Linked DNA regions of Hahella chejuensis KCTC 2396. The protein of the gene in region 2 interacts with the protein of the main gene of each other region in a pairwise test. Links are inferred from orthologs where the notes say so. Each region holds a gene or a part of one and is shown on either strand. Other genes may lie near its edges. The genes, in order: ptsN and trkA.

What was found.
Region 1: the proteins of trkA (region 2) and ptsN interact in binary tests that used the Escherichia coli proteins (3 or more experiments, as listed by UniProt). The link is inferred for Hahella chejuensis KCTC 2396 from one-to-one orthologs.

Annotation. Positions count from the first base shown.
Region 1 is NC_007645.1:5,460,180-5,463,417, reverse strand. The notes cover bases 331-3,238. They hold ptsN (PTS IIA-like nitrogen regulatory protein PtsN), read right to left. Parts: upstream 2,063-3,238; coding sequence 1,598-2,062; downstream 331-1,597. Other genes in these bases: HCH_RS23895 (RNA polymerase factor sigma-54), read right to left, coding at 2,493-3,238; hpf (ribosome hibernation-promoting factor, HPF/YfiA family), read right to left, coding at 2,069-2,377; rapZ (RNase adapter RapZ), read right to left, coding at 711-1,571; HCH_RS23915 (HPr family phosphocarrier protein), read right to left, coding at 347-616. Also shown: mgtE (magnesium transporter), read right to left, coding at 1-108. UniProt on the Escherichia coli protein: Seems to have a role in regulating nitrogen assimilation.
Region 2 is NC_007645.1:30,920-34,102, forward strand. The notes cover bases 284-3,136. They hold trkA (Trk system potassium transporter TrkA), read right to left. Parts: upstream 2,471-3,136; coding sequence 1,097-2,470; downstream 284-1,096. Other genes in these bases: HCH_RS00120 (TrkH family potassium uptake protein), read right to left, coding at 284-1,063; rsmB (16S rRNA (cytosine(967)-C(5))-methyltransferase RsmB), read right to left, coding at 2,472-3,136. In the rest of the region: more of HCH_RS00120, read right to left, coding at 1-283; more of rsmB, read right to left, coding at 3,137-3,183. UniProt on the Escherichia coli protein: Part of the constitutive potassium transport systems TrkG and TrkH. May regulate the transport activity of TrkG and TrkH systems. Binds to NAD(+) and NADH.

The DNA.
Region 1 (3,238 bases), 5.4 Mb from region 2 along the record:
GCCGCCGTTCAGGATGCGCGCGACCTGCTGCAAAGACCCGCTTTCCAGCGCTTCCGCAATGGAGCGCATACGGACCTTGGCAGTGCTTTTTTCGGTCGCTTGAGACATAGACTTACATCCGCGTTTAGGGCGGCCCGCAACGGGCAGCGAGGAAATTGCCGGATAAAATACAGAGACAGGCTCTGCGCCGTTGTGGCGCCAGTATAAGCGAGCCCACTATAAAGTGTAAGTTAAGACGAAAAATAGTCTAAGGAAAATCAGGGAATTGTCTTACTTTATTCAAGCGGTTTGTATTGTTTCAAGTGTTTGGAAGAGGTGGGGCGATGTGCCCCAAAAGCAGTAGGGACTATTCGCCCTCTCCGAAATAATCCTCGATCAGAGCCTTGATGGCGTGAAAAGCTTCCTCTTCGTCTGGGCCTTCTATTTTCAATGTGAGAAGCGTTCCCTTGCTGGCGGCGAGCATCATGACCGCCATTATGCTTTTTCCGTCAACTTCCTGGCCTTCTTTGGCTACTCTGATCTTGCTTGCGAATCGGCCGCTGGTGGACACGAATTTGGCCGCCGCTCGGGCGTGCAGGCCAAGCTTATTAATAATAGTGACTTGTTCCTGGATCATGGGGCGCGATGAGTATAAAAGATTGAAGTTTCCTGAATGTTGGATTCAGGCCGGTTTAATTGTTAAGCCGCAGTGGCTTTTTATTATTAGAACCTTATTGCGCCAGCTCTTTGTGGCGCACTTGGACATTATCATACTTTTTCTTGAAATGCTCTCCCAGGCGCTCGCAGATATAGACAGAGCGGTGTTGCCCGCCAGTACAGCCGATGCTGATGGTCATATAGGTGCGGTTGCTGTTCTGGAAGTGCGGAATCCAGGTCTCAAGAAAACTGATGATATGTTGCAGCATCTGTTCCGGTTCCGGATGCTGCTTCAGGAATTCAATGATTTCCTGATCGGTGCCTTTGTAGCCGCGCAGCGCGGTATCCCAGTAAGGATTGGGGAGGCAGCGCACGTCAAACACCATGTCGGAATCTGACGGTACCCCATGCTTGAAGCCGAACGACTGAAAGAGTAGGGCCAGCTCTTGGGTTTTATGTCCGATAACCCTGATCTTAACCTGATCTCGTAACTGGTAGATGGAAAGATCGCTGGTGTCTATATAGAGGTTCGCCAATGTGGCGATCGGCTCCAATAGCTGCTTCTCTTTGGCGATGGCTTCTTTCAGCGATGTGCTTTTGCTGCTCAGCGGGTGCTTGCGACGCGTTGCATGAAAACGTTTGATCAAGGTGGCGTCGTTAGCGTCAAGATAGATGATTTCCACATCAATATTATGCGCTTGCAGAGCGGCGTAAATAGACGGGAAATCAGATAAATCCCTATAAAGATTACGCGCGTCTATGCTGACGGCGAGTTGCTGGTTTTGGGTTTTTCCCTGGTCCAGCACCTCTTGGGTGAGAGGCGAGAGGAGACCGATAGGCAGGTTATCGATGCAGTAATAGCCCATATCCTCCAGGACATGGAGCGCCGTACTTTTTCCAGAGCCTGAACGACCGCTTACGATAATCAGCTTCATGTCTTCCTCTTTCCATCGAAGCTGGACTATTTCTCCAGCACCCTCCTGAACAGGGTTTCGTCGTTGTCACAGTCGCGTAGATGTTCGCAGAAGCGACGGTCATTGAACTTCTGGGCCAATTGGCTCAGCAGGTCTAAATGTTCGCTGGTAGCCTCCTGAGGCACAATCAGAACGAACAGAAGGTCGACGGGTTCGTTGTCTATGGCGTCAAAAGGGATTTTGTCCTTGAGCGTAATCAGAGCCCCTATAATGCGATCGCAGTTTTCCAGACGGCAATGGGGGATCGCAATACCCTGGCCGATACCGGTGCTGCCGAGTCTCTCACGGCATACCAGGTTGGTAAAAATGGCGTTCTCGTCCAAAAACGGAAAATGTTGCGCAATCAGATTGGCGATATATTCGAGAACGCGTTTCTTACTCGAGCCCGACACCCCACAGCGTGTGAGGGCGGGCGAGATAATAGACTCAATAGTTAGTGTGGTTTGGGCCATGTTCTGTTATCTGGCGGATGCGCCGTGCATCCGATCAACGTGCTTCTCTTTGTGTTTGAGGATCTGGCGGTCTAATTTGTCCACCAGCGCGTCAATGGACGCGTACATATCTTCGTGTTCAGCATTGGCATGCAGGTCAGCGCCGCTAATGTGCATGGTTGCTTCCGCAATCTGACGCTGTTTTTGAATGGAGAGCGTAACTTGGACATTACTGATACTGTCGAAGTGTCGTTCAAGTTTGTCGAACTTGTTGTTAACGTAGTCTTTCAGTGCTTCAGTTAACTCGACTTGATGTCCGGTGATGTTCATTTGCATACTTTGCTCCTAATGCCAATATACGGTGCATTATGAATTTTGCACTTCCATGAAAAATACTAGCACATCCATTTTGTGACTATTTGATTTAAGTCTTATGCCTGTATTCCTCCTTTTAAATTAATCGCTTACGTTCATTGGAAGGCGGAATGGAAAGCGCCTCCCGATACTTTGCGATCGTGCGACGGGCGACATTGATGCCCTGGTCGCCGAGCAGCGCAGCAATCTTGCTGTCGCTCAAAGGTTTCTTCGGTGATTCCGCCGCGACTAACTTCTTGATAATAGCTCTAATAGCGGTCGAAGAACACTCGCCACCCGTGTCTGTGCTGACATGGCTGGAGAAAAAGTACTTCAGCTCAAATACGCCGCGAGGAGTGTGCATATATTTCTGGGTGGTCACCCGGGAAATGGTTGATTCATGCATTTCCACTGCTTCCGCAATATCGTGCAGCACCAGCGGCTTCATCGCCTCTTCGCCGTACTCAAGGAATCCTTGCTGATGTTCGACGATTTGTGACGCAACTTTCAACAGAGTTTCATTACGGCTTTGCAAGCTTTTGATAAACCAGCGCGCTTCCTGTAACTGATCGCGTAAGTAAGTGTTGTCGGAGCTATTGTCCGCACGTCTCACCAAGCCCGCATAGCCTGGATTGATGCGGATCTTAGGGGCGATTTCCGGGTTCAGCTCCACCAGCCAGCGGCCATTGTTTTTTTTGACGATAACATCAGGAACCACATATTCGGTATTACTTTCCTGAATGCCTTCTCCCGGTCTTGGGTTCAGGCTTTGAATCAGCTTGAGCACTTCCCGCAGGTCGTCTTCCTTCAGGCGACTGCGGCGCATCAACTGGGCATAGTCGC
Region 2 (3,183 bases):
CTTTCATGCCGCCGCCAGTGGAGCCGGCGCAGCCGCCGATGAAAGCGACAACGAACAACAGGAATGGCAGCAGGTGCGGCCAATGGGCGAAGTCCGCGGTGGCGAAGCCTGTTGTGGTGGCGATGCTGACGACTTCAAATACGCCTCGAATAATGGCGGTAAAGGGGTCGTAAGTGCCGGTGCCGATTAATACGCCGACGGTAATGACTGAAACAGTTATCAGGATCAGTGAATAAAAAACAAACTCGGGATCTTTCAGGTACACCAGCACGGAGCGGCGGCGCCAGGCGAAAAAGTGCATGGCGAAGTTGATCCCGGCCAGGAACATGAAAATGATGCAGATGAACTCAATCAGCGGGCTGTTGAAGTAGCCAATGGAGGCGTCATGAGTGGAGAAGCCGCCGATCGCAATAGTGGCGAAGCTGTGTCCGATAGCGTCGAACGCATCCATGCCCGCCCACCAATACAGCAGTGCGCACAGCGCAGTGAGTGAGACATAGATATACCAAAGCGCTTTTGCGGTTTCGGTGATTCTGGGCGTGAGCTTGTTGTCCTTGACCGGACCCGGCGCTTCCGCCCGATATAACTGCATGCCGCCGATACCCAGCATCGGCAGAATCGCCACCGCCAGCACGATAATTCCCATACCGCCCAGCCATTGCAATTGCTGGCGATACCAGAGGATGGACTTGGGCAAAACGTCGATGCCGGTCATCACCGTGGCGCCGGTGGTGGTCAGCCCGGAGACGGACTCGAAGATGGCGTCAACCAGACTCAGGTGGGGATGCTCGCTCAGATAAAGAGGAACCGCCCCACTCAGACTCAGCACCACCCAAAACAGCACCGTGACCACAAAGCCGTCGCGTATGCGTAGCTCACTGGTTTGGCGAAATACAGGCAGCCACACCATGAGACCCGTCAGAAAAATACCGCACATGGCGGTAAGGAAAGGCTGCATATGGCCGTCTTCGTAGATCAGCGACACCACGATGGGAGGGATCATGGTGGTGCTGAACAACATCAGCAGGACGCCCAGAATTTTAGCTATCGCCGAATAATGCATTGATTTGTCGTACGCTTATTTTTGGTAAATGCGTTAAAAGAATGCGAGTCCCACCTGGAACAGGCGCTCAACTTCGGCGATTCTGCGTTTATCCACCACGAACAGAATGACGTGATCATCCGGTTGAATACGCAGGTGGTCGTGAGCGATCAATACCTCGCCCCGTCTTACGATGGCGCCGATGGTTGAGCCCGCCGGCAGTGAAATTTCATCCAATCGTTTGCCGACCACTTTGGAGGAGCGATGGTCGCCGTGGGCGATCGCCTCAATGGTTTCCGCCGCGCCACGTCGAAGTGAGTGTGCGCTCACTACGTCGCCTCTCCTTACATGTGTAAGCAAGCTGCCGATAGTGGTTTGCTGTGGTGAAATAGCGACATCAATTTCGCCGCCCTGAATCAGGTCGACGTAATCCGGGTTGTTGATCAGGGTCATCACCTTGCGCACACCGAGTCGCTTGGCCAGCATGGAGGCCATGATGTTGGCTTCGTCATCGTTGGTGACGGCGCAGAAAACGTCAGTGTCTTCGATGTTTTCTTCCAGCAACAGTTCTTTGTAGGCCGCGTTGCCATGCAAAACGATCGTCTTGTTCAGCTCTTCGGAGAGCTGGATGCAGCGATTTTGGTTATGTTCGATCAGTTTAACCTGATAGCGTCCTTCCAGGGTTTCCGCCAGTCGCGCTCCAATGTTGCCGCCGCCCGCGATCATGATGCGACGATAAGGCTTTTCCAGAGGCTGCAGCTCGCTCATGACCTTGCGGATGTTATCCCGGGCGGCGATGAAGAATACTTCGTCGTCTTCTTCAATGACTGTGTCGCCTTGAGGGATAATCGCCCTGTCCTTGCGGTAAATAGCCGCGACGCGGGTATCAATATGCGGCAAATGCTGACGCAGGTAGGCGAGTTCGTGGCCGATCAACGGGCCGCCTTTGGTGGCCTTGATGCCGACCAAACGCACCAGCCCCTTGGAGAAATCCAGCACCTGCAAGGCGCCGGGGTTTTCAATCAGGCGGGTGATGTGCTCGGTAACTACCTGTTCAGGGCTGATAATCACGTCAATGGGAAAAGCTTCGGTATTGAACAGGCCTTTCTTGGTGAGGTAAGCGGAGGTGCGCACCCGGCTGATTTTGGTGGGGGTCTTGAACAGCGTAAAGGCGACCTGACAGGCCACCATATTGACTTCATCGCTGTTGGTGACGGCGATTAGCATATCCGCGTCGTCCGCCCCCGCCTGTTTCAGAATGTTGGGATAGGAAGCCTGTCCCTGCACGGTGCGGATATCCAGCCGGTCCTGCAATGAGCGCAGGCGCTGGGGATTGGAGTCCACCACAGTGATGTCATTCGCCTCGCTGGCCAGGTTTTCCGCGAGGGTTCCCCCAACTTGGCCGGCGCCAAGAATTATGATTTTCATGCTAAGCGTCCACAGCTGAGACTTTCGGTGTTGGTTGTTTCCGCAATCTGGCGTAGAAAAAGCCGTCATGGCCGCCGGTCACCGGCAAAAGCTGCACTCCGAAAGGCGACTGAATTCCATATTTCCCTTCAATCGGTATGACCTCCGCGTCCGTGGCGTCGGCGATAAAGCGTTCAATTATATGCTCATTCTCTTCTTTAAGAATAGAACAGGTCGCATAGACTAATAGACCCTCAGGCTTCAGGGTAGTCCATAAAGTTCGCAGCAGCTTCAGTTGCAGCTCTGCGAGCTGGGGAATATCTTCGCTGCGGCGCAGCAGCTTGATATCGGGGTGACGACGTATTACACCCGTCGCACTACATGGTGCGTCGAGCAAAATGCGGTCGAATGGCGTCCCGTCCCACCACTGCTGCAGGTCGCCGATATCCGCCGTGCGCACATCCGCCTCCAGTTGCAGACGCTGTAGCGTGTCACGGGTGCGAAGCTGGCGCTCTGGGTCTACATCCACGGCGGTTACGGAGATAGTTGGGGTTCGTTCAAGTAACGCCGCTGTTTTGCCGCCTGGCGCGCAACAAGCGTCAAGCACCCGTTCGTTGGGCTGAGGGTCCACGAGACTGGCGCTAAGCTGCGCGGCTTCATCCTGAACGGAACACAAACCGGCGTCGAAAAATCCCGGCAGACGGCTTACATCTACGGCGTGCTCACACTGGACT